DNA from 4 places in the Serratia sp. TSA_130.1 genome. Region 4 is predicted to be linked to each of the others. Evidence: predicted binding sites of a transcription regulator. Region 4 holds the regulator's gene; each other region holds the start of a gene.

Region 1 (7,425 bases), on a different contig from region 4:
CCGGCCGGCAAGCGAATCAGGCTGGTTTCCTGCGCCAGGCTTTCGGTCAGATGCAGGAAGACTTCGGGCTGAATGGGCTCCGGCAGCGCCTGCGGCGTGCCGTAGGCGGTCAGCTCGAACTGGTAGTCGCCCAGATCGCCATCGCTGAGCGCGGCACTGTAGCGGCCATCGATAAACACCAGCCGGCAGGCGTCGATACCGAGCGCCAGCGCCTCGAGCTGCGCGGCGTTCACGGATGCGGGCTGCGGCTCAAGGAATTGCTGCTCCAGCAGCCCCTCGAGCGGCGTGTATTTCCAGTTCTCATGTTTGCGCGTCGGCCAGCCGAGGCGCAGCGCCTGCTGCCAATGCGCCAGCGCATGGGGCGAACGCTCGCCGCCGCGGCCTTCGAACAGACGATACAGCTGCTGCAACGCGTTGGCGTTACTGTTGGTCGGTAAGCCAGCCATAGCCTTGCTCCTCCAACTGTTTCACCAGCGAGAAATCGCCGGATTTGACGATGCGCCCCTGGGACAGCACGTGTACGTAATCCGGCTGGATGTAGTCCAAAATGCGCTGGTAGTGCGTGACGATGATAAAGGCGCGCTTGCCGTCCCGCAGCGAGTTGACGCCGTTGGCGACGATTTTGAGCGCATCGATGTCCAGACCGGAGTCGGTTTCATCGAGAATGCACAGATCCGGCTCCAGCGCCGCCATCTGCAGAATGTCGTTGCGCTTTTTCTCGCCGCCGGAGAAACCGACGTTGACCGAACGCGTCAGCAGATCGGCCGGCATATCCAGCAGCGCGATCTTCTCTTCGATGAAATCGGCGAAATCGAAGCGATCCAGCGGCTCCTGTTCGCGGTATTTGCGCACCGCGTTGACCGACGTCTGCAGGAAGAAGTGGTTGCTGACGCCGGGGATCTCCACCGGGTACTGGAACGCCAGGAACACGCCTTCGCCCGCGCGATCTTCCGGATCCAGCTCCAGCAGATCCTTGCCCTTGAAGGTGACTTCCCCTTCGGTCACTTCGTACTCTTCACGCCCGGCCAGCGTGGCGGACAGCGTGCTCTTACCCGAGCCGTTCGGCCCCATGATGGCGTGCACTTCGCCCGGTTTGATCTCCAGATCCAATCCCTTGAGGATCTCGTTGCCTTCCACGCTGACTTTCAAATTCTTGATGCTTAACATGCTGTGTCCTCAGATAGCGCCGACGGCGCTAAAAATGCGGCGATTAGCCCACGCTGTGTTCCAGGCTGATGGCCAAAAGTTTCTGCGCCTCGACGGCGAACTCCAGCGGCAGCTCGGAGAAAACGTCCTTGCAGAAACCGTTGACGATCATCGAAATGGCGTCATCCTCGCTGATGCCCCGCTGCAAGCAGTAGAACAGCTGGTCGTCGCCAATCTTCGAGGTGGTGGCTTCGTGCTCCAGCTGCGCGCTGTTGTTGCGCGCTTCAACGTAAGGGAACGTGTGGGCACCGCTGTCCGGCCCGATCAGCATCGAGTCGCACTGGGTAAAGTTACGGGCGTTTTCCGCCCCCGGCAGGATTTTCACCAGGCCGCGATAGGTGTTCTCGCTGTGGCCGGCGGAAATGCCTTTGGCGATGATGGTCGACCTGGTGTTTTTGCCGATGTGGATCATCTTGGTGCCGGTGTCCGCCTGCTGATGGCCGCTGGTCAGCGCCACCGAGAAGAATTCGCCGATCGAATTGTCGCCCTGCAGGATCACGCTCGGGTATTTCCAGGTGATGGCCGAGCCGGTTTCCGACTGGGTCCAGGACATTTTCGAGCCGGCGCCTTCGCACAGCGCGCGCTTGGTGACGAAGTTGAGGATGCCGCCCTTGCTCTCGCCGCCGGAGAACCAGTTCTGCACCGTCGAGTATTTCACTTCGGCGTCTTTATGCAGGATCACTTCCACCACCGCCGCGTGCAGCTGATAGCTGTCGCGAACCGGGGCGGAACAGCCTTCGATGTAGCTGACGTAGCTGCCTTCGTCGGCGATCAGAATGGTGCGCTCGAACTGGCCGGTTTTGGCGGCGTTGATACGGAAATAGGTCGACAGCTCCATCGGACAGCGCACGCCCTTCGGCACGTAGACGAAGGTGCCGTCGGAGGCCACCGCGGCGTTCAGCGCGGCGAAGAAATTATCGTTGGACGGCACCACGCGCCCCAGATACTGGCGCACCAGATCCGGGTATTCCTGGATCGCTTCGCCGAACGAGCAGAAGATCACCCCGCTCTCCGCCAGTTTTTCACGGTAAGTGGTGGCGACCGAGACCGAGTCGAAGATAGCGTCCACCGCCACCTCGCTGCCCTCGCGCACCGGCACGCCGAGCTGGTTGAACGCCAGCTCCACTTCGCTGGTCAGGTAATCTTTTTCCGTCGCCGCGCCCGGTTGCTGCTCGGCGCCGGGCTGCGAACCGCAGGCGTCGTCGCAGCTGCCGCAGGACGGCGCCGAATAATAACTGTAGTCCTGGTAGTTAAGGCGTTCGTAATTGGCCTTCAGCCAGTGCGGCTCTTCCATCTGCAGCCAGGCGCGGTAGGCCTCGAGGCGGAATTCCAGCATCCACTCGGGTTCGTTGCGCTTGGCCGAGATAGCGCGCACCACCTCTTCGTTGATGCCCTTGGCCAACTCATCGGTTGCCAGCTGGGTGAAGAAACCTTCTTTGTAGCGACCTTCGCTGACCCAAGCCTGCACTTCATTAGGCATTTCTACATTGCTTCGTGTCATGTTGATTGCATCGCTCAAACGCCAAAACTCTCGCCGCACCCGCAGGCATGCTGAGCTTTAGGGTTATTGAATTTGAATATCTGATTCAGCCCTTCGCGGACATAATCTACCGTGGTGCCGTCAATAAACGGCATCGCCTTCAGCGGCACATAGAGTTTGGCGCCGTCGCGCTCAAACAGCAGATCGTCATCGGCGGGTTCGCGGGTCAGATCCAGCACATAGGCAAAGCCGGCGCAGCCGGATTGTTTTACCCCTAGCTGCAGCCCTTTCACCTGCGGATCCTGCTGCATCAGTTTCGTTATTTGTCGTACGGCGCTGTCGCTGAGCGAAATGCCTTGCCAGACATTCTCGTCCAAAGAAAAAGTGCCGACATTTTCCGTTTGCATAGGGTCTACCTCACACTCGTGTTTGGCCACAGCCAATCTGGGTTACTTATATGTTAGTGATAACGATTATCACTTCAACCGTTTGTTTTGCGGGGGTATCCGCCGCGAGCGCGGTTTTTCGCTGCGGCGTGCGGCAAGCCAGCGGGACATCCGTGGCGGCTTGCGGCGTGTGGCGGCAAGGCGTGCATGCTATCCCTATGAATTTGTTCTTTATCCTGCATCACCGTACCGCACTCCCCGGTGGCCCGTCAGCGTTACAGCGCCGCGGTGCGTTGCCGATCTAAACATTCATAGAAAATACCTATTTCTGCATTCTGTCTGTCGTAAATGTGCGTTTATCGGCATTTTGCGCCGCGGCGCAAGGCGCGGCCTTTAAGTTAAAGTTTAGTCGCTCTGGGTTAAGTTGGGCCGTCGATGGCCTTTTACCCCCATGGAATGAAAAAACGCCGCCACGGGGATTGATCGGCAACGCGGCAGTTTATATGATAATGATTATCATTCAATTTGAATTTGAGCGCGAAGCCAATGACTCTTTCGATCAACGCATGGTTGCTGGGCAAGATTGATGACTACAAATTCAGCGTGCGCGACGCCACGGTGGACTTTTATATGGCCGAAGCGGCGCTGCGCCGCCCGGAATGCAATATTGATCATCTGAAGCGGTACAACAGCGTCAGCCTCACCATGGCCAATCTTTGCCTGGAGAACGGCGATGATGACAGCTATCTGCACGCGCTCAGCAAGCTGCACAACCGGCTGATCGTCGAGATCAACAATCCGCAGCGCTGCCAGCTGTTTCGGGTGCAAAGCTACCACTTCGCCCGCCACACGCTGACGCTGATCTGCCAAAAATATGCGATGGAAGGCACCTGGGAGAAGGCGAACGCGTTTCAGAAGGACTTCGTCAAACGCGTGCCGTTTCAGCTGTAAAACGAAGCGCTCCGCAGGCCGATCGCCTGCGGAAACCGGCGGGGATCAGTCGATGACCGCCGTGGTCAGACGCGAGGTGCAGCACAGCCGATCGCGCGCGTCGAAGATCTCTATCTGCCACACCTGATGACGGCGGCCAACGTGCAGTGCGCGGCACACCCCGCGCACCTGGCCATCGAACACCGCCCGCAGGTGGTTGGCGTTGATCTCCAGCCCTACCACCTTCTGTTCGCCTTCGCTGCACAGGTAGCCGGCCATCGAGCCCATCGATTCCGCCAGCACCACCGACGCCCCGCCGTGCAACAGCCCGAACGGCTGCCGGGTGCGGCCGTCCACCGGCATGGTGGCTTCCAGGAAATCCTCGCCCAGCTGAGTAAACTCGATGCCCACATGGCTGACCATGCAGCCGTCGCCGGCGCGGTTCAGCTGCTCCAGCGATGTTTCACGTTTCCACAATTTCACTCAATCATCTCCAGAAGTGCCTGTAATGGGTGGCGCACGCCATTGCCCTCAATGCGTTTCACCTGGCTGCGGCAGGAATAGCCGGTCGCCAGGCAGCGCTGACGCGGCAAACGCTGCAGCGTCGGATGCCATGATAGCTCATAAATACCGAGCGAGTTTTGCAGGTTCTTGGCTTCATGGCCGTAAGTGCCGGCCATGCCGCAGCAGCCGACGCTGACGTTCTCCAGTTTGGCGCCGAAGCGGGCGAAGATCGCCGCCCACTGTTGGCCGCTGGCCGGCAGCGCGGTGGTTTCAGTGCAGTGACCGAACAGATACCAGGGTTCGCCGGTCGCCGGCTGTTCGGCGCGATCCGCGATCCGCTGCTGCAGCCATTCATGCACCAGCTGCACCTGAAAATCGCCGCGCTCGGGGCCGAGGATCTCGCGGTATTCGTCGCGATAGCACAGCACCAGCGCCGGATCGACGCCCACCAGCGGCATGCCGAGCTGCGCCACGCGGTTGAGGAAATCGGCGGTTTTGCGCGCGGTGCGGGCGAACCGCGTCAGGAAGCCCTTCACATGCTGCGCCTTGCCGTTCGGCGAGAACGGCAGCAGCACCGGTTTATAGCCGAGCTTTTCCACCAGCCGAACGAAATCCGCCACCACTTTGGCGTCGTAATAGCTGGTGAACGGATCCTGAACAATCAGCACGTGTTCTTCGCGTTGCTCGGCGTTCAACCCTTCCAACTGTTCCAGCGTCAGCGTGGTCGCCCGGTGGCCTGACAGCTGCTGACGCAGCGTCGGGCTGGACAACAGCGGCAGATCGACCATGCCGACGGCGTTGCGGCTCATCTCCCGCAGCCACGGCTGGCGGAAGAAGAAGTTGAACACCTTCGGCGCGCGGGCCATCAACGGGGTATAGCTCTCTACGCCGGCGACCATGTAGTCGCTCACCGGGCGCAGGTAGCGGGTATGGTAAAGCTGCAGGAAGCGCGAACGGAACCCCGGCACGTCAATTTTGATCGGGCACTGGGTGGAACAGGCCTTGCAGGCCAGACAGCCGGACATCGCCTCTTTCACTTCGTGCGAAAAGTCGTACTCGCCCTTGCCGGCATGCCAGCTGTTGCGGGTTTTCTCGATTAGACCGCGCAAGCTGAGGCGCTGCTGCGGCAGCTGTTTCTCCAGCGCCAACGGATCGACGCCCTGCTCGGCCAACAGACGCAGCCACTCGCGCACCAGCGTCGCCCGCCCTTTCGGCGAATGGATGCGGTTGCCGCTGATCTTCATCGACGGGCACATCGGGCTGCGCACGTCGAAGTTGAAGCACAGACCGTTGCCGTTACACTCCAGCGCGCCGCGGAACGAGGTGCGCACCTCGACCGGTATCTGGCGATCGAAGGTGCCGCGTTTGACCGCATCCACCTGCATCATCGGCGCATCCACCGCCAGCGGCGCACAGATCTTGCCCGGGTTAAGACGGTTATCCGGATCGAACGCCGTCTTGATGCGGCGCAGCTCCTCGTACAGCGTTTCCCCGAAGAATTCAGGGCTGTACTCGGCGCGGAACCCCTTGCCGTGCTCGCCCCACAGCAGGCCGCCGTATTTGGCGGTGAGCGCCACCACCCGATCGGAGATCTGCTTCATCAGCACTTCCTGCTGGGGGTCGCACATGTCGAGCGCCGGACGCACGTGCAGCACCCCGGCATCGACGTGGCCGAACATGCCATAGCTCAGCTTGTGGTCGTCGAGCAGTTGGCGGAACTCGACGATATAGTCCGCCAGGTGCTGCGGCGGCACGCAAGTATCCTCGGCGAACGGGATCGGCTTGGCGCGCCCTTTGGCGTTGCCCAGCAGCCCGACCGCCTTCTTGCGCATGTTGTAAATGCGCTCGATGCCCGCCAGGTCGCCGCAGATCTGGTACCCGATCACGCCGGCCTGCCGCTGGGCGATCAGTTCATCCAGCCGTTGGCACAGGGTCTCCATCTGGCCGTCGATCAGCGCGCGATCGTCGCCGGCGAATTCGACGATGTTCAGCCCAAGCATCTCTTTGTCCGGCACGTCGGCGATCAGTTCGCTTACCGAATGCCAAACAATATCTTCACGCGCCAGATTCAGCACCTTGGAGTCGATGGTTTCCACCGACAGCGCCTTGGCCTCAACCATAAAGGGCGCATTGCGCAGCGCCGAGTCGAAGGAGTCGTATTTCACGTTAACCAGACGACGCACCTTCGGCAGCGGCGTGATGTCCAGCCGCGCTTCGGTGATAAAGGCCAGCGTGCCTTCCGCACCGGTGAGGATGCGCGTCAGATCGAAGGTGTGCAGATCGTCGCTCAGCACGTGGCGCAGGTCGTAGCCGGTGAGGAAGCGGTTGAGTTTGGGAAATTTTTCCAGGATCAGCGCGCGCTGCTCGCGGCAGCGATTCAGCACCGTGCGGTAGATGCGCCCTTCGGCGGTCTCTTCCAGGGCAATCGTTTCCGCCAGCGCCGTCGGCATGGCGCGGGTGTCGATCATCTCGCCGCCCAGCAGCACCGCCCGCAGGCCCAACACGTGATCGGAGGTTTTACCGTATACCAGCGAGCCCTGGCCGGAGGCGTCGGTGTTGATCATGCCGCCCAAGGTGGCGCGGTTGCTGGTGGACAGTTCCGGCGAGAAGAAGTAGCCGAACGGCCGCAAATATTGATTCAGCTGATCCTTGATGACCCCGGCTTCGACTTTCACCCAGCCCTGTTCGACGTTGATCTCCAGAATGCGGTTCATATGACGCGACATATCGACCACGATGCCGGTATTTAGCGACTGACCGTTGGTGCCGGTGCCGCCGCCGCGCGGGCTGAAGGTCAGCGTATTGAAACGCTCTTCCCCCGCCAGGCGGGCGATCAGCGCCACGTCGGCGGTGGAACGGGGAAACACCACCGCATCGGGCAACAGCTGGTAAATGCTGTTGTCGGTGGCCATCGTCAGC
Region 2 (7,425 bases), on a different contig from region 4:
TCCGCCAGCTTTTCGCCGATCTCCACAAACTGCTCCGGCTGCGCGATGGCGTTCAGCCGCGCGTGCTTGGTCCAGTAGTGGAAGTGCTCGGTCAGACGATAGGTGGTGCCGACGTACGGGAACTTGTCGGATTTGCCCATCGCCGCCAGATCGTCCTTGAACACGCGCGCCGCCGGGTTGGACACCACGTTCGGGTGCAGCGGGTTGGTGCCGAGCGGCGTTTCGAACGGCTCGTAGTGTTCAGGGAACGGCCCTTCCGCCATCTTGTCGGTGGCGAACAGGCGGCCCATGCCTTCCGGCTGCATGATGAACGGCCCGACGTCGCTGCCCGGCGCGGCGGCGCTGTAGTCCGGGATATCGGCCCCGACCCACTTGGCGCCGTCCCACTCCAGCAGCTGGCGTTTCGGATCCCACGGTTTACCCTGCGGATCCGCCGAGGCGCGGTTGTACAGAATGCGACGGTTGAGCGGCCATGCCCAGGCCCAGCCCAGCGTGTTGCCGAGGCCGGACGGATCGGCGTTGTCGCGCCGCGCCATCTGGTTGCCGGCCGGCGTCCAGCTGCCGGCGAAGATCCAGCAACCGCTGGCGGTGGTGCCGTCGTCGCGCAGCTGCGCGAACGAGCTGAGCAGCTCGCCTTTTTTCACCACCACTTTGCCGTCGGCATCCAGCAGATCCGCCAGCGCCTTGCCGTTGTTCTCCTGCGCCACCTCTTCTGGCGCCGGGTTGTCCGGCGTCAGGTAGTCCCAGCGCATGTTCAGCACCTGTTCCGGCACCGCGCCGCCGTCGCGCGCATACATCTCGCGCAGGCGGCTGAAGATGCCCGCCAGGATCTCGCCGTCGTTCAGCGCTTCACCCGGGGCGTCCGCGCCTTTCCAGTGCCACTGCAGCCAGCGGCCGGAGTTGACGATCGAGCCGTTCTCTTCGGCGAAGCAGGTGGACGGCAGGCGGAACACTTCGGTCTGGATCTGCGAGGAATCCACCTCGTTGAACTCGCCGTGGTTCTGCCAGAAGTTGGAGGTCTCGGTGTTCAACGGATCGATGGTCACCAGGAACTTCAGCTTGGACAGCGAAGCCACCACCTTGTTTTTGTTCGGGAACGACGCCACCGGGTTAAAGCCTTGGCAGAAGTAGCCGTTGACCTTGCCCTGCGACATCATCTCGAAGTACTGCAGCACGTCGTAGCCTTTGTCCCACTTAGGCAGCCAGTCAAAGCCCCAGCTGTTGTCCTTCTGCGCCTTGTCGCCGTAGAAGGTCTTCATCATGCTGACGAAGAATTTCGGGTAGTTGCCCCAGTAGTTCACCTGGCCCGGCAGCAGCGCCTTCGGCGTGTTGGCCTTCAGGTAGGTCTCGAGATCGGTCTGTTTCTCCGACGGCAGCGTCAGGTAGCCCGGCAGGCTCTGCGACAGCAGGCCGAGATCGGTCAGCCCCTGGATGTTGGAGTGGCCGCGCAGCGCGTTGACGCCGCCGCCCGCCATGCCCATGTTGCCGAGCAGCAGCTGGATCATCGCCATGGTGCGAATGTTCTGCGCGCCGACCGAGTGCTGAGTCCAGCCCAGGGCGTACAGGAACGAAGCGGTCTTATCCGCGACGCAGGTTTCGGCGATGTATTCGCACACCTTGAGGAAATCGTCCTTCGGCGTTCCGCAGATGTTGGTCACCACGTCAGGCGTGTAGCGGCTCACGTGCTGCTTCAGCAGGTTCCACACGCAGCGCGGATCCTGCAACGTGACGTCGCGCTTGGCGAAGCCGTTCTCGTCGAACTGGTAGTTCCAGGTGGTTTTGTCGTACTTGCGGTTTTCCGCGTCGTAGCCGCTGAACAAGCCGTCTTCGAAGGCAAAGTCTTCCCGCACCAGCAGGCTGGCGTTGGTGTAGGCCTCGACGTACTCGCGGTTAAACTTGTTGTTGGTCATCAGATACAGCAACACGCCCGACAGGAAAGCGATGTCGGTCCCGGAGCGGATCGGCGTGTAGAAGTCCGCCACCGATGCGGTTCGGGTAAAGCGCGGATCGATCACGATCAGCTTGGCATTGTTATGTATTTTGGCTTCCATCGCCCAGCGGAACCCCACCGGATGCGCTTCCGCCGCATTACCGCCCATGACGATAATCAAATTCGCGTTCTTGATATCAACCCAGTGGTTGGTCATCGCACCGCGACCAAATGTTGGAGCAAGACTTGCTACCGTTGGTCCGTGTCAGACACGCGCCTGGTTGTCTACGGCAAGCATGCCGAGAGCGCGACTAAATTTTTGCGACAGAAAACCGGTTTCGTTGCTGGCGGCCGAGGCGCACAGCATGCCGGTGGTCAGCCAACGGTTGACGGTAACGCCCTGGTCGTTGGTTTTGATGAAGTTGGCGTCACGGTCTTCTTTCACCAGCTTGGCGATGCGGGTAAAGGCGTCGTCCCAGCTGATGCGCTGCCATTTGTCCGACCCCGGCGCCCGGTATTCCGGGTACTTGAGGCGGCTTTCGCTGTGGATAAAGTCAACCAGGCCGGCGCCTTTCGGGCAAAGCGCGCCACGGTTTACCGGGTGATCCGGATCCCCTTCGATATGGAAAATGCTTTCTTTGGCGTTTTTGGCGCCATCACCAAGGCTGTACATCAACAGCCCACAGCCGACGGAACAATACGTACAGGTATTACGGGTCTCGCGGGCGCGCAGCAGTTTGTACTGCCGGGTTTCCGCCAACGCCACTTCGGGGGCAAAGCCCAGCGCGGCTACCGTCGTTCCTGCCATACCGCCAGCGCAGATCTTAAAGAACTGCCTTCTGCTGACCTGCATGGGGGTCTCCTTTACTCTCGATTGTCACATTGTTCAAATGGCGCTCCTCGCCAAAACGGCGGAGCGCTAATGTCACTGTTGTTATGCTGATACGCGACGCGGCGATATTACCACAGCGTGCTTGTGGTTGTTACACACTCGTGCTCATTCAGTGAACGCATTGGCACATTTCGATACATTTCGGCGTCGCAGCAGGCTCGGCGCTCTCTACAGTATAGAGAGTAACCAACGCATCGGCGCCAAGGCATGAAGAGGCGCTCAAGGCTTCTTTTCTATCAGTATGTTAACGCAGCGATTTGTTCATTAACCACACAGTCAGCAGGGCATTGATAATCATTTTCAATATCATTTAATTAACTATAATGATCCGACTGCTTACGCGGTGCTCGCCCTTTGCGCCGCCCATACACCACTGGAGATGATGATTATGAGTTATTCACTGCCATCCCTGCCGTACGCTTACGACGCACTGGAACCGCATTTCGACAAGCAGACGATGGAAATCCATCACACCAAACACCATCAGACCTACGTCAACAACGCCAACACCGTGCTGGAAGCCTACCCTGAGCTGGCCAAATACAGCGTTGAAGAGCTGATCCAGGATCTGGATAAAGTGCCTGCCGACAAACGCACTTTCATGCGCAACAACGCCGGCGGCCACGCCAACCACAGCTTCTTCTGGAAAAACCTGAAAACCGGCACCACGCTGGGCGGCGATCTGAAAGCGGCCATCGAGCGCGATTTCGGCAGCGTGGAGAAATTCCAGGAAGAGTTCGAGAAAGCCGCAGCCACCCGCTTCGGTTCCGGTTGGGCCTGGCTGGTGCTGAAAGACGGCAAACTGGCCGTGGTGTCTACCGCTAACCAGGACAGCCCGCTGATGGGCGAAGCCGTCGCCGGCGCTTCCGGTTTCCCAATCATCGGTCTGGACGTGTGGGAACACGCTTACTACCTGAAATATCAGAACAAACGCCCTGACTACATCAAGGCGTTCTGGAACGTGGTCAACTGGGACGAAGCGGCCGCACGCTTCGCCGCGAAGAAGTAATTCGCCCCCGTTGATGAAGATGCCCGCCGCCGGCGGGTATTTTTTTGCCTGAAATCCGCTAAAGTTTGACCACTTCTTGCCGATGGTTTGTTCAATTGACGTTCGCCCGGAGAAGGAAAAACGCTATGGCGGCATTGCAAGCATTGGCAGGAAAGTTCACCCATCTCACCGTAGGTAAAAAGCTCGGCCTCGGCTTCGCGCTGTTGCTGCTGTTGGCGGTCGTCATCGCCGGCACCGGGGCGCAATACCTGCACATCATCGAATCCCGCGCCGATCGCATCGACTTCAGCAACCGGCTGAACGAGGAGATCAACCAGGCCAAATACAACCGCGCCATGTACGGCCAGACCTACCAGCCGGAGTATCTGCAGAACAACCGCGCCAATATCGATAACGCCGTCAAACTGATAGACCAGGGCCAGGCGTTGGATTGGGACGCCCAAAGCCGCAAGGATCTGCAGCGTCTGGTGACGCTGATTGGGGAATATCAGCAACAGCAAAAAATCTTTGAGCAGGCGGTCTCGGCGAAAGACGCGGTGCGCCAGAGCTGGAACATGTCGGAAGTGCAGGCCAGCCTGAGCCAGGTGGAGCGCCAGCTCACCAACGGCGATCTGCAGTTGGCCTTCATCCAGCTGAACCAGAAGCTGACCCAGGTGCGCTACGGCGCGCGCGGTCTGCTGCTGAGCCTGAACAAGGAAACCGAAGCGCCGCTGATGGCGGCCATCGACGACGCGCGCGACGCGGCCAACGCCTTGAGCCGCCGGGTCAGCGACGCGCAGCGCCCGCAGCTGCAACCGCTGCTGGCTGCCCTGGACGATTACAAAAACCGTATCGCGGCCTACCTGCCGGCCTATGAGCACGAGCAGCAGATCAGCCGACAGCTCGGTGAACGCGCGCATGAGATCGGCACGCTGGTGAACGCCTTTATGCAGGACGAATTGGCGCAGACGCGCAGCAACATCAACCTGGCGCAGCTGCAGATGGGCATCACCACCCTGATCGCGATTATCGCCGGAGTGCTTATCGCCTGGCGCATCACGCTGCAGATCACCCGTCCGCTGCAAAGTACGCTGGCGATGGCGGAACGCATCGCCGGCGGCGATCTGCGCCAGGCGCAGACCAGCACCCGCCGCGATGAGTTGGGGCAGTTGCTGAACGCGGTGGCGGCGATGAGCCAAAATCTGCGCACCATGATTGAGAAGATCCAGATGGGGGTCAGCCAGGTCTCCACCGCCTCCGCGGAAATCGCCGCCGGCAACACCGATCTCTCTTCCCGCACCGAGCAGCAGGCGGCGGCGGTCGAGGAAACCGCCGCCAGCATGGAACAGCTGACCGCCACGGTGAAACAGAACGCCGACAACGCCCATCATGCCAATCAGCTGGCCACCGACGCCTCGCAGACCGCGCAACAGGGCGGCAAGCTGGTGGAGAACGTGGTCAGCACCATGCGCGATATTTCCAGCAGTTCGCAGCGTATCGCAGAAATTACCACCCTGATCAACGGCATTGCCTTCCAGACCAACATCCTGGCGCTCAACGCCGCGGTGGAAGCGGCGCGCGCCGGCGAACAGGGACGCGGCTTCTCGGTGGTCGCCAGCGAAGTGCGCAGCCTGGCGAGCCGCAGCGCCCAGGCGGCGAAGGAGATCGAAGGGCTGATCGCCGAATCGGTCAGCCGGGTGAAAACCGGCACCGAACTGGTGGAAAGCACCGGCAATACCATGGAGCAGATCGTCCGCTCGGTTACCCACGTGCGCGACATCATGGCCGAGATCGCCGCCGCCTCCGATGAACAGACGCGCGGCATCGCCCAGATTGGCCAGGCGATCGTCGAAATGGACCATACCACTCAGCAGAACGCCGCGCTGGTGGAAGAGTCCGCCGCCGCCGCCGATTCACTGGAAGAGCAGGCCGACATGCTGTTGCAGAGCGTTTCGGTGTTCCGTTTGGCGGAGCAGACCGAACCCGCCGCCGTGAAAGCCGCTGCGCAGAAAGCGCCAGCCGTAAAACCCGCGGCCGCCAACGCCGCAGCGGAAGAGAACTGGACCACCTTCTGACGCCCTCAGGCGAGGAATATCCGTTCCTCGCCCTATCTTTGTGGCAACAGGTGGGTCGCGACTCCCCAATTCAACAAATTAAAACCAGAGGCGGTCACATCAAGCATTGCGTAGCCGCAATTGCGATGACCGTATCTGCGGAGGTCCTCCTGCGGGTAGGCCCCTTTAAGCCACCAAATCAGTGCCTGCAGAGCATGGCCGTGCGTAACAACACCAAGCGTTTGATTTTGTCCATCGACAGCCAGATCGGACAGACAAGCCATTAGGCGCCAGGCAACCTCATAAGCATTCTCCCCTCCCGGAGCCGACGCCTCTGCCTTACCGGCAAAGAGGCACTGCGTCGCTTCTGGATAATCGCGCATGGCCTGCGCATAAGATAATCCTTCCAGTCGGCCAAAATCTTGCTCCTGCAAACGCTCATCCATTTGCACAGTGCAGCCACATCTCTCAGCCAACGTCTCCGCTGTCGTAAAAGCCCGACCAGCCGGTGAACTGATCAACAAAGTGACCGATAACATTTGCAAGCGAGCGCCAAGCCCAGCGATTTGACGTCGCCCCTCTTCTGTCAGCGGACTGTCACTTCGCCCCTGAATAATCCCCGAGCGGTTCCATTCTGACTCCGCATGCCTCAATACAATGAAACGCATGGTTTTTTCTCGACGATAAAAGCCTAAATATAGACAGGAAAAACACATCCTTCCGTACAGGTAAACGCCGGGTAGTGTACGAGAACAACTCAGGCTATGCTGAGCCCTCGACGCGAGACACGGAGGCGCACATGCATCACCCAGACGTTTACATCGGCAGCATTCAACCCTATGAAGGCGGGCGCCCCAGCGCCATCGCCAAACGCCAGGTGGATGGCGCCATCCGGCTCACGCCGCTCGGCCTGGAAGGCGACGAACAGGCCGAAAAAAGCTACCACGGCGGGCCGGACCGCGCGCTGTGCCACTACCCGCGCGAGCATTATGCCCACTGGCGCGAGCAGTTTCCGGCGCAGGCCGAGCAATTTTGCGCCCCGGCCTTCGGCGAGAATATCTCCACCGAAGGGCTGACCGAACACAATGTGTTTATGGGCGACATCTTCCGCTGGGGCGAGGCGCTGATCCAGGTCACCCAGCCGCGCTCGCCGTGCTTCAAGCTCAATTATCACTTCGCCATCGAGGACATTTCGGTGCTGATGCAGCAAAGCGGCCGCTGCGGCTGGCTGTATCGGGTGGTGTCGCCGGGCGCGGTCAGCGGCGATCGTCCGCTGGCGCTGGCGGCGCGCAACAGCGATGTGTCGGTGGCCGAAGCCATCGCCATCGCCTGGCACATGCCGTTCGATGCGGAACAGTATCGCCGCCTGTTGGCGGTAGCCGGCCTCTCCGCCAGCTGGAGCAAGACCATGCTCACTCGGCTCGCCGAAGGGCGCCTTGAGGATTTCAACCGCCGCCTGCTCGGCCATTGAAAGCGCGGGCGGAAAAATGAAAAACGTGCGCCGAATGCCGCGTTAACCCTTTTCTTCCGCCTATACTGTAGCCGCACGTTTTTTCAGCCA
Region 3 (7,425 bases), on a different contig from region 4:
ACGGCCACTGCCGTGACAGCCAGTGCAGCCACACCGACGACGAGCCGCACGTGGTGCGCTTCCGTAACCCGCAGGAAGGGTCGGTGATCTTCGACGATAAAATTCGCGGCCCGATCGAATTCAGCAACCAGGAGCTGGACGATCTGATCATCCGCCGCACCGACGGTTCGCCAACCTATAACTTCTGCGTCGTTGTCGATGACTGGGACATGGAAATCACCCACGTGATCCGTGGCGAAGACCACATCAACAACACCCCGCGCCAGATCAACATTCTGAAAGCGCTGGGCGCGCCGGTGCCGGAATACGCGCACGTGTCGATGATCCTTGGCGACGACGGTAAAAAGCTGTCCAAGCGTCACGGCGCCGTGGGCGTGATGCAGTACCGCGACGACGGCTATCTGCCGCAGGCGCTGCTGAACTACCTGGTGCGTCTGGGCTGGTCCCACGGCGATCAGGAGATCTTCTCCATCGACGAGATGAAAGAGTTCTTCACGCTGGAAGCGATCAACAAATCCGCCAGCGCGTTCAACACCGAGAAGCTGCAGTGGCTGAACCACCACTACATCAACCATATGCCGGCGGAAGAAGTGGCGGTGCATCTGGCATGGCACGTTGAGCAACTGGGCATTGAAACCCGCAACGGACCGGAACTGAAGGACATCGTCAAGCTGCTGGGCGAGCGCTGCAAGACGCTGAAAGAGATGGCGGAGTCTTGCCGTTACTTCTACGAAGACTTCAGCGAGTTCGACGCCGACGCCGCCAAGAAGCACCTGCGTCCGGTCGCGCGTCAGCCGCTGGAAGCGGTGCGCGCCAAGCTGGCCGCCATCACCGTCTGGACGCCGGAAAACGTGCACGACGCCATTCAGGGCACGGCGGATGAGCTGGGCGTCGGCATGGGTAAAGTCGGCATGCCGCTGCGTGTCGCGGTGACCGGCGCCGGCCAGTCGCCGGGCATGGACGTGACCGTGCATGCGATCGGCCAGAAGCGTTCGCTGCAGCGTATCGATATGGCGCTGGCTTACATCGCCGAGCGTGAAGCTCAAGCCTGATTAGGCTGATACGCCTTAAAGAAAAAGCCCCGTGGAGCGATCCCGGGGCTTTTTTATTGCGCTTTGTCAGGCTTGTTCGCTAGCCGGCAAACCCGGACGGTAGGCGAGGAAATACATCAACCCGACAAAGCCGGCGCCGCCCAGCGCATTGCCGAGAAATACCGCGACGAAATTAGGCAGATACTGCTCCCAGCCCATGCCGCCGGCAAAGATGGCCGCCGGGATGATGAACATATTCGCCACCACGTGCTGGAAGCCGATGGCGACAAAAGCCATGACCGGGAACCACATGCCGATCACTTTGCCCGGCACATCTTTGCTGGCGAAGGCTAACCACACCGCCAGGCATACCAACCAGTTGCAGCCGACGCCGGAAATGAAGGCGTGCAGGAAGTCCGCATCCACTTTGGCCTGCGCGATCGCCAGCGTCTTATGTAAAAACGCGCCTTCGGTCAGGCCCAGCAGGTGGCCGAAGAAGTAGGCGACGGCCACGCTGCCGGCGAAGTTGGCCAGGGTGACCCAAAACCAGTTGCGCAGCACGGCGATGGCGGGAATTTCACGGGCGAACCAGGCCATTGGCAAGGTCATCATGTTGCCGGTCAGCAGTTCGCCGCCGGCCAGAATGGTCAGGATCAAACCGATAGGGAAGACCGCGGCGCCCAACAGCGCGCCGAAAGAGCCCCATTCGGCCGGCAGGGTGCCGATGACGTGAATATCCAGCAGGAAGCCGGTGGCGATAAAGGCGCCGGCGAGAAAGCCCAGAATCAGCAGATTAGCGAGAGGGGCGCGGCTTTTGTTTACCCCGGCCTGAACGGCGAGGGCGGCGATTTCTTTTGGTGAATGCAAAGACATGACGGACTCGGTTTATAGTAATAAAGTTTATGGCGCGGGCAGTCTATGCCGCTCGGGAGCCCGACTCAAGCGCATTTCGCTAACATTCCGTTAATTAAAAATCAACGTGATATGCAGGGTCTTTTGCCATTTTGAGAAGTAGCGCGCAAAATGGATGAACTCTGCGCAAAGTGATGATTTTTTGGCGCCAAAGATGCTGATTTGGCGGCTTTTTCAACGCTTGATTCAGTAATTCAATTTAGCCGTTGACAGCTTTGAGCGGGTTTCATATTATGCGCCCCGTTCACAGCACAAAGTGATTGTGGAACGGGGCTATAGCTCAGCTGGGAGAGCGCTTGCATGGCATGCAAGAGGTCGACGGTTCGATCCCGTCTAGCTCCACCAACCTTCTTCTCAGAGAGGTTGGGGAATACCGTAACGCCGGTCAACGCGTACCACTTTTGTGGGGCTATAGCTCAGCTGGGAGAGCGCTTGCATGGCATGCAAGAGGTCGACGGTTCGATCCCGTCTAGCTCCACCACCATTTGAAAAGCCGACCTTAGGGTCGGCTTTTTGCTTTGCGTTATTTCACCTTCGCCGAAGGCCAGCCAATAAAAAAGGCGCCCGCAGGCGCCTTATCATTGCTGTAAATTTCAGGCTTAGCCCAGCACCAGACCCGCGATAGAAGCGGACAGGATGCTGACCAGCGTAGAGCCGTAGACCAGCTTCAGACCGAAGCGGGACACTACGTTGCCCTGGTGTTCGTTCAGGCCCTTGATCGCACCGGCCACGATGCCGATGGAAGAGAAGTTGGCGAAGGACACCAGGAACACCGACAGGATCCCCAGGCTGCGCGGCGACAGCTCGGCAGAGACTTTCTGCAGTTCCATCATTGCCACGAATTCGTTGGAAACCAGCTTGGTGGCCATGATGCTGCCGACCTGCAGGGCTTCGTGCTTAGGAATACCCATGATCCAGGCGAACGGATAGAAGAAGTAGCCGAGGATTTCCTGGAAGCTCAGGCCGAAGATGGCGCTGAACACGCCGTTAAGCGCGGCGATCAGGGCGATGAAACCAATCAGCATCGCGGCGACGATAATCGCTACTTTGAAGCCGGCCAGGATATATTCACCCAGCATTTCGAAGAAGCTCTGGCCTTCGTGCAGGTTACCGAGGTGCAGCTCTTCTTCTTTATTGGTGTCGTACGGGTTGACCAGCGACAGCACGATAAAGGTGCTGAACATGTTCAATACCAGCGCCGCCACCACGAACTTGGCGTCCAGCATGGTCATGTAGGCGCCGACGATGGACATGGACACCGTAGACATCGCGGTCGCCGCCATGGTGTACATGCGCTTTTCCGACATCTTGCCCAGGATATCCTTGTAGGCGATGAAATTTTCGGATTGGCCCAGGATCAGCGAGCTGACGGCGTTGAACGACTCCAGCTTGCCCATGCCGTTCACTTTCGACAGCACGGTACCGATAATACGGATGATGAACGGCAGCACCTTGATGTACTGCAGAATACCGATCAGCGCCGAAATGAAGACGATCGGGCACAGCACCTTCAGGAAGAAGAACGCCAGGCCTTTGTCGCCCATGCCGCCGAACACGAAATCAGTCCCTTGTCCCGCAAACCCGAGCAGTTTGTCAAACAGCGCGGCAAATCCTTTTACGAAGCCCAAACCCGCTTCCGAATGCAGGAAAAAGTAGGCCAGCAGTACTTCGATAACCAGTAGTTGAATAACATAGCGAATGCGGATGCTTTTACGATCGCGGCACACCAACAGGGCCAGGATCGCCACCACCACTATCGCCAACGCAAAGTGCGCAATATGGGACATGTTTGCTCCAAATTTGAGGCAGGCTGAATTTCGGCTGTCATTTTATGTAACGCTACGTTTAAAAACGAGACTTCTATTGCAAATATGGAAAATCATAGCGGGAATTCTCCTAAAGTGTTGCGCAAAAGCATAAAAAATCAAGATGTTAAAGCAGAAATAGGAAATTCGTATTCTTGTGCTAACCTGTCTTTCAGGGGTATTGCAGCCAAAATCCCATCAGAAAAGCATGGAAATCGGCAAGCTCCGCGCTGAACCCTTCGATAAAACCATTAATGTTGGCTATTACAGAGATAAGTTTTACCGCTCTAAATGCGCTTGATAATTATTATCATTTATATAGAGTGGAGATAAACGTAATTTCAGTAAGGGTTCAACATATGCTGAACAGTCGCGTGGTTGAAACCACCTCCGGTCGCTCCGCCAGAAAAATCAAACTCTCGCTGATGGGGCCCGCCTTCATCGCCGCTATCGGCTATATCGACCCCGGCAACTTCGCTACCAACATCCAGGCCGGCGCCTCGTTCGGCTACAGTTTGCTGTGGGTCGTGGTCTGGGCCAACGTGATGGCGATGCTGATCCAACTGCTGTCTGCCAAGCTGGGCATCGCCACCGGGAAAAACCTGGCCGAGCATATTCGCGATCGTTTCCCGCGGCCGGCGGTATGGGCCTATTGGGTGCAGGCGGAGATCATCGCCATGGCGACCGATCTGGCCGAATTTATCGGCGCGGCGATCGGCTTCAAGCTGCTGCTCGGCGTGTCCCTGTTGCAGGGCGCGGTGCTGACCGGCATCGCCACCTTTTTAATTTTGATGCTGCAAAAACGCGGGCAAAAGCCACTGGAGCTGGTTATTGGTGGCCTGCTGCTGTTCGTCGCCGCCGCTTATATCGTCGAGTTGGCATTCTCCCAGCCGCAGCTCGCGCCGTTGCTGAAGGGCATGGCGCTGCCCGATCTGCCTAACGGCGATGCGGTATTTCTCGCCGCCGGGGTATTGGGCGCCACCATCATGCCGCACGTGATCTACCTGCATTCGTCGCTCACCCAAATCGGCGGCGAGCACGACAAGGCGGAGCGCTATGCCGCCACCAAAGTCGATGTCGCCGTGGCCATGACTATCGCCGGCTTCGTCAACCTGGCGATGATGGCCACCGCCGCCGCCGCGTTTCATTTCAGCGGCCACAGCGGCATTGCCGATCTCGACGTGGCTTACCTGACGCTGCAACCGCTGCTCGGGCAAGCCGCCGCCACCGTGTTTGGCCTGAGCCTGGTGGCCGCCGGCCTCTCTTCTACCGTAGTGGGCACGCTGGCGGGGCAGGTGGTGATGCAGGGGTTCGTGCATTTCCATATTCCGCTGTGGCTGCGGCGCGCGGTGACCATGCTGCCGTCGTTTATCGTCATCATGCTCGGGATGGACGCGACGCGGATTCTGGTGTTGAGCCAGGTGCTGCTCAGCTTCGGCATTGCGTTGGCGCTGGTGCCGCTGCTGGCTTTCACCGGCAATCGGGCGCTGATGGGGGAGATGGTTAACGGTCCTGTGGTACAAAACCTGGGCAAGCTGATCGTGCTGGTGGTGGTGGGATTGAACGGCTACCTGCTGATCGGCAGCGTGTTGTAGGCAAAAAAAGCGCGGGCCGGCATGGTGCCGGCCCGTCGTCGTTAATCGCGGTCGTCATCGCCGTGGCGGCGCCAGCGATCGCGATCATGATCGTGGTGGTGCTTTTTCTCTTTCTTCCAGTAATGCTTGTCGCAACGGCGGTCGCACTTGTAATAACGGCCATCGCGCGAGTAGTAGTATTTGCGCCAATAGTCGCGGTCGCGCCAGCGATAGCCGTCCCAGTAATAACCACGCGGGCTGCGGTCGCCGAGATAGCGGCCCTGATGGCCTTGCCACCAGTCGCGATCGCGCCAGTCGTAACCGTCCCAGTAGCGGCCGCGATTGTCCTGATCGCCGATGCGCAATGAAACGCCCGGCATCAGATCGATGCTGAGCCCTTCGGCGTGAGCCTGCTGTGCGGCGGGCAGCACCGTCGCCGCCAAGATGGCGGCCAAGAGCAGAGGTTTAAACATGACTTCTCCTTTCCGCTTGCGCGGCCTGGCCGTTGATCACTCTATGAAGCGCGTTCATCAGTTTAAAAAGCGGCCTTATCGTTATTTTTGCTGCAATATCGGCATCATAGCGCCGGCGCATAGGGTTGAATCTGAGAGCCATTCTGAAAACGGTGCGGGAGTTCAAGATTTGAGATTTTTCTGGAGTATCGCCGCTCGATTGAGCGGCGGAATTTGTAAGCGATTACAATAAGATTTTCTCGATCTGCGCGAGTTCTTCTTCACTGAAGTGACGATTGGCCAGCATGCCCACCGCGTCTTCTATCTGCGCACTCTTGCTGGCGCCGATCAGCACCGAGGTAACGCGATCGCCGCGCAGCACCCAGGCCAGCGCCATCTGCGACAGCTTCTGCCCGCGTTGCCGCGCCAGCGCATCGAGGCGGCGCACCTTGTCCAGTCGGTCGGCGGTCAGCTGTTCCGGCTGCAGGAAACGGCTGCCGCTGGCGGCTCGGGAATCTTGCGGGACGCCGTGCAGATAACGATCGGTCAGCAGGCCGCCCGCCAGCGGGGAGAAGGCGATCGCGCCGACGCCATGATTCGCCAGTGTATCCAGCAATTCCGCCTCCGGCCCGCGTTCCAACATCGAATACTTGGGCTGGTGGATCACGCACGGCGTACCGAGCCGCTGCAGGATGTCGAACGCCTGGCGCGCGCGCTCGGCCGGGTAGTTGGACAAACCGACATACAGCGCTTTGCCCTGGCGCACCAACAGATCCAGCGCCGCCATGGTTTCTTCCAGCGGCGTGTCCGGGTCCGGCCGATGGTGATAAAAGATATCCACATACTCCAATCCCATGCGCCTGAGGCTCTGATCGAGGCTGGCGACCAGGTACTTTTTCGAGCCCCAATCGCCGTAGGGGCCGGGCCACATGGTGTAACCGGCTTTGGATGAGACGATCAGCTCGTCGCGCCAGGCCCGCAGATCGGCGTTGAGAATGCGGCCAAAGTTTTCCTCGGCGGCGCCGGGCGGCGGGCCGTAGTTGTTGGCCAGATCGAAGTGGGTTATGCCGCGATCGAAGGCGCAGCGGATCAGGGCGCGGGCGTTGTCGTACAGCGTGGCGTCGCCAAAGTTGTGCCATAGCCCGAGCGAGACGGCGGGCAGCTTCAATCCGCTGCGGCCGCAGCGCCGGTATTCCATATCTTGATAACGCGAGGGGGAGGCTGAGTAGGACATTGTGATCCTTTGTCGGCGAAGAAGTGGCGTGTTTTGAGTGTATGCGTTTTCACAACGTGCCGTCGAGGGGGGCGATCACAAGGCCGGCATGTAACGCCAGGTTGCCGCTCGACACGGAAAGCGCTGTTCGAAAATTAACCGGCATCTTCGATACTTAAAGATAATCGCTTCAGCTGCAGACAGGTGATGATCATGACTCAGATCTACACGGTGGCCGATTATCTGCTCGGTCGTCTGGCCCAGATTGGCATCCGCCACGTCTTCGGCGTGCCGGGGGATTACAACCTGCAATTCCTCGATCACGTCATCGCTCATCCGCAAATCACCTGGGTAGGCTGCGCCAACGAACTGAACGCCGCCTACGCCGCCGACGGCTATGCGCGTTGCAAACCGGCCGCGGCGCTGCTCACCACCTTC
Region 4 (7,425 bases):
GCCGCCGTTCGGCGGATTGTATTTGATGCCGCCGTCTTCCGGCGGGTTGTGGGACGGCGTAATGACGATGCCGTCGGCCTGCGCGCCGCCGCGGCGGTTGTGGCACAAAATGGCGTGCGATACCGCCGGCGTTGGCGTGAAGCCGTTGTTTTCCTGCACGATCACATCGACGCCGTTGGCGGTCAGCACTTCCAGCACGGAAATGAAGGCCGGCTCGGACAGTGCATGGGTGTCTTTGCCCACGTAGCACGGGCCGGTAGTGCCTTGCTGATGACGAACTTCGGCGATCGCCTGAGCGATGGCGAGAATGTGCGCTTCGTTGAAGCTGTGGCGCTGCGCGCTGCCGCGGTGGCCGGAGGTGCCAAACTTCACCGCATGTGCGGCATTGCCGGCTTCCGGTTGCAGCACATAGTACTGCGACGTCAGCTGGGCTACGTTGATCAGATCGCTTTGACGGGCGGGCTGCCCGGCACGTGGATTATTCGCCATCGACATATCTCCCTCATCCCTGTCGGTGACCGGGCAAATACGTCGCGCACGGCCATCATGACGGGCTGTTCGCTAAATTAGACGGTACCGCAAACTTTCTCGATCAGTTCCGCCGGGAACTGCATGGCCTGCATGATGTGTTCGATCATGCTGCGTTTGCGGCCGGTATTGGTATTGGTGATCACCCAGTAAGGGGTGCCCGGCACATGCTTCGGCTTGGTATGCGTGCCGTTGGCCAGCAGGGTCTGCTGATCGCCGGCGAAATAGGTGCGGGTACGGCCGGTCAACGCCTCGGTGGCGGCGGCAAAACCGGCGGCATCGAGGGTGTACAGCGTGGACAGCACCAGCATGAAACGGTTGACCGCTTTGTTCTGCTCGGCGTATTCATCCGACAGCAGCAGTTCACGCACGGCGCGTACGCGATCGCGCGGGCGCTGAACCGGCGCCGCTTTTTCCGCTTCGACGGACGGCGACGCACTGGCGGCAGGCAACGCGCGCACCGGCTGACCGGCGGTGAATTTCAACATGCGGCGTAAAATATCGGACGCGCTTTCACCGATGTGTTGCGTGTGGCTGGCAATATAACGGTAAAGCTCTTCGTCGACTTCAATAGTTTTCATCTTTATCCAATACTGTTTTTTCTACTTAGAACCTGAAGCCAGATCCTGCATTCAAGCCATGGGATTATAAGGTTAAAAGCGCTGGGGCGAACACAACAATGTGCCTCCGGACGGCAAATGCAGACTAATACCTATAGCCGGCACTGCCAAGCCCGCGCCGCGAAAATTCCGCATGATTCATCGTGCGATTCAATCATGATACCCTAATCTGAATCTCTCTCAGTATGAACTTCGCCATGAAATTACATTATCAACTGCTGGCCGCCGAGTCAGACGCGCTGCCGGTGCTGCTGATCCACGGGCTGTTCGGCAATCTGGACAACCTGGGCGTGCTGGCGCGCGATCTGCATCAGCGTCACAGCGTAATTAAGGTCGATCTGCGCAACCACGGCCTCTCCCCGCGCGCCGACGAGATGAACTACCCCGCGATGGCGCAGGATCTGCTGGAGCTGCTCGACGAACTGCGGCTTGAGAAAGCGATCGTCATCGGCCATTCGATGGGCGGCAAAGCGGCGATGGCGCTGACCGCCATCGCGCCCGAGCGCGTCGCCAAGCTGATCGTCATCGACGTCGCGCCGGTGAATTACCAGACCCGACGTCACGACGAGATTTTCGCCGCCCTGAAGGCCGTCAGCGCCGCCGGCATCACCCAGCGCCAGGCCGCCGCCCAGCTGATGCGCGATTACCTGCAGGAAGAAGGCGTGATCCAGTTCCTGCTGAAGTCCTTCCATAACGGCGAATGGCGCTTCAACCTGCCGGTGCTGATTGAGCGCTATGATGACATCACCGGCTGGCAGGACGTGCCGGCCTGGCCGCACCCGACCCTGTTCATTCGCGGCGGCCTGTCGCCGTACGTGCAGGACAGCTACCGTGCGGACATCGCCCGCCAGTTCCCGCAGGCCCGCGCGCACGTTGTTGCCGGCACCGGCCATTGGGTGCATGCCGAAAAACCGGAGGCGGTGCTGCGTGCCATCCACCGTTTCCTCGACGAAGCCTGAAAAATACGCTCACCTGGCGAAAAAACGCGCTAAAGATAACGGCTTAGCGCGTTTAGCCCGCAGTTAGGCATTGTCGCCGCTCCATCTGCTGGGGTAATATGGCGCGCTATAATTTTGCCGCCGCGCCAGCGCGTTCGCGAACGCCGGGTCGGGGGTGAATTTGGGTTAGGGTTTATTGGCCCGAAGTGTGTTAACCGATGCCTCCGGAAGCGTGCGAGCGCTTTTTGATGCAAACTCCCTTGCAGTACCGCTACCTATGGCAAAAGAACAAACGGATCGCACGACGCTGGATCTGTTCGCAGATGAACGCCGTCCGGGGCGCCCGAAAACCAACCCGCTTTCCCGCGATGAACAGCTTAGAATCAATAAGCGCAATCAGTTACGGCGCGATAAAGTGCGTGGATTGCGGCGCGTAGAGCTGAAAATCAACGCGGATGCGGTGGACGCCCTGAACAAACTGGCGGAACAGCGCAACATCAGCCGCAGCGAACTCATCGAGCAGATGCTGTTGGCGCAACTGGCGGAAGAACAGCCGGAACATTGATCTCTTCGGCCGCACGCGCGGCGCGGCGTTAAGGACAACGCCGGATCGACACGCTTTTCTTCATCTCCGGCATCGCATAAATGCGATAAAACCCCGGCGCCACTTTCTGGCATGATACGCATTTACCGGTAAGAGACTGCGCCTGTCGGCGCCCGCCCCCCGCGGCGAACGGCTCTTGCCATGGCATCATTTTAATCGGCGTCAGCGGCGGCAGTGCTGGCATCGAGTAATGCAATTACTTGAATTTAAAGGTTATACGCGATATGGCTACTGTAGGCATTTTCTTTGGCAGCGACACTGGCAATACCGAAAACATTGCCAAAATGATCCAGAAAATTCTCCAGAAACAGTTTGGCGACGACGTCTCTGAAGTGCATGACATCGCTAAAAGCAGCAAAGAAGACCTGGAAGGGTTCGATATCCTGCTGCTGGGCATCCCGACCTGGTACTACGGTGAAGCGCAGTGTGACTGGGACGATTTCTTCCCGACGCTGGAAGACGTCGATTTCAACGGCAAACTGGTGGCGCTGTTCGGCTGCGGCGACCAGGAAGACTACGCGGAATATTTCTGTGACGCGATGGGTACCATCCGCGACATCATCGAACCGCGCGGCGCGGCCATCGTGGGCCACTGGCCGACCAAAGGCTACCACTTCGAAGCCTCCAAAGGCCTGGCGGACGACAACCACTTCATCGGTCTGGCGATCGACGAAGACCGTCAGCCGGAGCTGACCAACGAGCGTGTCGACGCCTGGGTCAAACAGATCGTCGAAGAGCTGAGCCTGGCCGATATCGTCGGCTAAACGCCGGGACTGGCGAAAGGTTGAACAAAGGCCCTGTAAAGTGCATAGTGTGCCGACAGGGCCGTCATCGGCAACAGGGATTGCTGCGATAGAAGCTACAGATTTGTAACTTCCCACCCCGTCACGGTAGACTGAGATATCGGTTTATCCCATCCATCAAGGCGTTGCATGCAAAACATGCAATAGTGCAATTATATCTTTGTTAACAACCGGCGGTTTCCATTTAGTACAACCGGTTCTATAATGAGACGCATTAACTCTTTGTGCCGACCGATGCCACAGGCGAGTACGCCTCAACTTGATTAGCATAGTAACAGGACTGAATTCGCATGACCGACAACAACATCGCATTGAAGAAGGCCGGCTTAAAAGTCACGCTTCCGCGACTCAAAATCCTGGAAGTACTGCAAAATCCGGAATGCCATCACGTCAGTGCGGAAGATTTGTACAAAAAACTGATTGATATGGGCGAAGAGATCGGGCTGGCGACGGTTTATCGCGTACTGAACCAGTTTGACGATGCGGGCATTGTGACACGTCACAATTTCGAAGGCGGCAAGTCCGTGTTCGAGCTGACCCAACAGCATCACCACGATCACCTGATTTGCCTGGATTGCGGCAAAGTGATCGAATTCAGCGACGAATCCATCGAAGTGCGCCAGCGTGACATCGCCAAGCAGCACGGCATCAAGCTCACCAACCACAGTCTGTACCTGTACGGCCACTGTGAAACCGGTGACTGTCGCGAAGACGAAACGCTGCACGACAAGAAATAAGCCCTGACCGGCTATGAAAAACCGCCTCATTTTGAGGCGGTTTTTTTATGCCCGCCGTACAGCGGGAAAAAAATCCCCGGACCAGCCGGGGAAAATCATGTCATGAAATACCACAATTGCAGCGGCACAGCGACTCCACGTACTACTCTCACTACAACGTCCGCCTTGCGCCGACACGCGCGGGCGAACGCATTCCCCCTTCGTTATGATGCGGCCCGCCGCCAAAACTGCGGGCCGCACCGCCCTTCTTAGACCTTCTCGGCGCGGCTGTAGCGTTTGCCGTCCGGGCTGACCGAGCGCACCTGTACTTCGCCGGAGACCGTAGGTTTAGCCTTGGCATCATAGCGCTGCCACTGCTTACCGCCGTCGGTGGAGTACTCGATGCCCAACCCCGGCAGCGCGATATTCGCCTCCAGCTTGCCGCCCGCCACGCGAGCGCCCGGCACCGGCAGACGATAAGCCACGCCGCCTTTGTCCAGCTTGGCCAGTTCACGCTGGCCCAGAATATTGGCGAAGCGTAGCCAATCTTTCTCCAGCGTCTTGGTATCGACAAAGTGGGTTTCCCCGCCTTTGTATTCGCGGCCGGCGCGATAGTCCTGCTCCCAACCGGCGCGATGCCAGGCGCGCTCCGCCACCGACAGCGCGCGTGGGAAGATCATGTATTCCATCTGCGGATCGGTGCGCTGGGTTTCGCTCCACAGCTGAGCGGAAAGTCCATATGCCCCCGGCCACGGCTTGTCGCTCTTGGCGTTGAAGTGGTTGCCGTCTCGGTCAACCGAGGTTTCCGCGTTCTGTGGCATGTTGTCCGGCGCGAAGCTGAACACCTTGCGCTCGTCGCTGAAGCGGGTGCCCCAGTAGTAACCGCGCTCGTCCGGGTTCACCTCGTAAGGGAAGTCCATATAGACGTAGTCCGGGTTGGAGACCACCACTTCATACCCTTTGTTGGCCCAGTCGTTGACGCTGTCGAAACCGCCCCAGTACAGGGTGTCCCAGAAGTTGACCCCCACGCGCGAGGTGGCGAACGCCTTCGAACTCTCGGCGTCTTTCAGGCCGTCTTGCCAGGCCTGCATTCTGTCGATGCCGTGCGCCTTCACCAGCTTGCTGACCTCTTGGCCGAAGTAGCTCGGCAGGTGCTCCATGTCGGCCACTTTGCCCTCTTTGATCATCACCTGGCACACCTGAGACTTGGCCCACGGCTTGTCTTCATTGCTCTGGTCAATGATGCCTTTACCCGGTTCCGGTTTCGCCTTGTCGGTGTAGCCGGCGCCCAGGCGGATGTTTTTCGCTTCGTCGCCGCCAAAGTGCCAGGTCTTAATCGGCTGGCCGGCTTCTTTATGCATCTGGGCAATCTCGCCAATCACCTTGTCGACAAAGCGCTGGGAGGAATCCAGGCACGGGTTCAGGTAACTCTGACGGTTAAAGAACTGCACCGAGGTGGTATTGGAGGTATCGGTCGGATCCACCAGGCGGAACTCGTTGGCCTCCTGCTCTTTGCCGGCGGCATGCAGTTTCTTGTAGCGCGCTTCCATCGAGACCACCGCCGCGCGGGCGTGCGCCGGCATGTCGATCTCCGGGATCACCTCAATCTGGCGCGCCTGGGCGTATTTGATGATGTCGATGTAGTCCTGACGAGTGAAGAAACCGCCGTAGACATCCGGCCCCTGGCCGTACTGCGGCAGCAGGCAGGTGGTTTCGCTCAGATCGTGGCAGCGCTGGCCGCCGACTTCCGTCAACTCAGGCAAGCCGGGAATTTCGATACGCCAACCTTCGTCATCGCTCAGGTGGAAGTGGAATTTGTTGAGCTTGTAAGCCGCCATCTGATCCAGCAGGCGCAGCACCGCATCCTTCTTATGGAAGTTGCGCGCCACGTCGAGGAAAATGCCGCGATACTGGAAGCGCGGCGCATCGCTGGCGTCGAGCGTGGCGATCTTGCCGCTGCCGTCGGTCGGCACTAACGACAGGATAGACTGCAACCCGTAGAACACCCCGGCCTGATCGAAGCCGATCACCCGCGCCTCTTTCTTGCCGATCTTCAGCTCATAAGCGCCCGGCACCGCCATCGCGCCTTTAAACTTGCCCGGCTGGATGTCGGTCTTGATCGGGTAACCGTTGGCCTGAACCGGCACGCCCAGCAGCGCGAAACGCTGGTTGACGACATCCGCCGCCGGCTTGACCAACGTGCTCAGATCCGGCGATACCCCTTTGCGCAGATCGGCGTCCTGCGCGTGCACTTTCACCTGCATCGGCGTCGGCACGATCTGGCCGCGCAGCGCGCCGGCGGGCAGCGTCTGCAGATCGGCGTTGCTGACAAAACGCGAAGCCGGCGTCATCAGAATATTTTTGTCGTCCTTGGTGCGCTTCCACTGATCGCCGGTAAACGGCGCCACAAACTGATCCAGATTTTCGGTGTCGGTATTCGCCAGCATTTTCGGCTTGGCGTCGCCGGACGTGGCATACCAGCGGGGCAGGAAGTCGTTTCTGAACAGCTGCCAGTATTCGGCGACCACCGGGATTTCCACCGCCTTACCGGCCGGGAAACCGCTGAATTTGGCGGTCGGCTCCAGCTTGTACAGATCGCCGGTGAGGTGAGCGATCTTGAACTGATCGTTGTCTACCCGCAGAGTCTGGCGCGGGCTGTGGAAATAAATGATCCAGTCTTTGCCGTCGATCGCCTGCCCGTCGTTGCTCAGGGTGAACAACACCCGGTTGCATGAGGCCCAGTCTGCGCCCAGCGCCGCGCAATCCACGCCGTTTTCCCCGGCGCGGTTATCCAGCATTTTCACGTTCAGCTTCAGTTGGCTCAGCTGATCCACCAGCTGTTGATCGGCCATGGCGCTCCCCATGCCGCCCAGGAATCCCATCGTTGCCGTCAAGGCGGCCAGTGCGCTCAGTTTGAATGCGTTCATCTTCTCGTCCTTCTTAATTATTGTTATCGCGAATTTCTTGCCACAGCTTGCCGCACTTGGCGTCGTAAGCCTGACCGTTACCGCTGTGAACCGCCATAATGCAGTTCTGATAATCCATCACCCGTACCGTTTCCTGCGCGGCGAACTGCTGGTGCTGTTTCTCTTGTTTCAGCACGTTCAGCACCGCCTTGCACGGCTGCAGACGCTCCGGCGAGCCTTCCGCGGTATTGATGCAGGCGCTGTAAGCCTGTTTCAACCTGGCGTCTTCCGGCGGCGCAGCGGGTTGCGC

What was found. The regulator Fur, encoded in region 4, represses iron uptake genes when iron is present. The targets are predictions, from matches to a motif close to ATAATAATGAGAACNACTATCAA.
Region 1: the regulator Fur is predicted to act here: its motif matches at 3,144-3,166, upstream of sufA (Fe-S cluster assembly scaffold SufA).
Region 2: the regulator Fur is predicted to act here: its motif matches at 3,110-3,132, upstream of sodA (superoxide dismutase [Mn]).
Region 3: the regulator Fur is predicted to act here: its motif matches at 4,046-4,068, upstream of ACUTQY_RS05205 (Nramp family divalent metal transporter).

Annotation. Positions count from the first base shown of each region.
Region 1 covers NZ_JBQZFS010000004.1:284,380-291,804, forward strand. Annotated here, with positions in the region: gene sufD (Fe-S cluster assembly protein SufD) at 1-446, opposite strand, end outside; gene sufC (Fe-S cluster assembly ATPase SufC) at 421-1,167, opposite strand; gene sufB (Fe-S cluster assembly protein SufB) at 1,211-2,707, opposite strand; gene sufA (Fe-S cluster assembly scaffold SufA) at 2,722-3,093, opposite strand; gene ACUTQY_RS17010 (hypothetical protein) at 3,619-4,023, shown strand; gene menI (1,4-dihydroxy-2-naphthoyl-CoA hydrolase) at 4,069-4,485, opposite strand; gene ydiJ (D-2-hydroxyglutarate dehydrogenase YdiJ) at 4,482-7,425, opposite strand, start outside.
Region 2 covers NZ_JBQZFS010000006.1:97,851-105,275, reverse strand. Annotated here, with positions in the region: gene fdnG (formate dehydrogenase-N subunit alpha) at 1-2,783, opposite strand, end outside; gene sodA (superoxide dismutase [Mn]) at 3,211-3,831, shown strand; gene ACUTQY_RS19380 (methyl-accepting chemotaxis protein) at 3,957-5,885, shown strand; gene ACUTQY_RS19375 (histidine phosphatase family protein) at 5,918-6,532, opposite strand; gene yiiM (6-hydroxyaminopurine reductase) at 6,664-7,335, shown strand.
Region 3 covers NZ_JBQZFS010000001.1:1,112,814-1,120,238, reverse strand. Annotated here, with positions in the region: gene gltX (glutamate--tRNA ligase) at 1-1,052, shown strand, start outside; gene ACUTQY_RS05225 (formate/nitrite transporter family protein) at 1,119-1,904, opposite strand; tRNA gene ACUTQY_RS05220 (tRNA-Ala) at 2,213-2,288, shown strand; tRNA gene ACUTQY_RS05215 (tRNA-Ala) at 2,349-2,424, shown strand; gene ACUTQY_RS05210 (NupC/NupG family nucleoside CNT transporter) at 2,543-3,730, opposite strand; gene ACUTQY_RS05205 (Nramp family divalent metal transporter) at 4,108-5,343, shown strand; gene ACUTQY_RS05200 (DUF2502 domain-containing protein) at 5,385-5,795, opposite strand; gene ACUTQY_RS05195 (hypothetical protein) at 5,794-6,027, shown strand; gene mgrA (L-glyceraldehyde 3-phosphate reductase) at 6,019-7,008, opposite strand; gene ACUTQY_RS05185 (alpha-keto acid decarboxylase family protein) at 7,201-7,425, shown strand, end outside.
Region 4 covers NZ_JBQZFS010000002.1:859,336-866,760, forward strand. Annotated here, with positions in the region: gene pgm (phosphoglucomutase (alpha-D-glucose-1,6-bisphosphate-dependent)) at 1-489, opposite strand, end outside; gene seqA (replication initiation negative regulator SeqA) at 567-1,109, opposite strand; gene ybfF (esterase) at 1,334-2,107, shown strand; gene ybfE (LexA regulated protein) at 2,364-2,651, shown strand; gene fldA (flavodoxin FldA) at 2,915-3,454, shown strand; gene fur (ferric iron uptake transcriptional regulator) at 3,784-4,230, shown strand; gene ACUTQY_RS10900 (beta-N-acetylhexosaminidase) at 4,479-7,136, opposite strand; gene chiQ (ChiQ/YbfN family lipoprotein) at 7,150-7,425, opposite strand, start outside.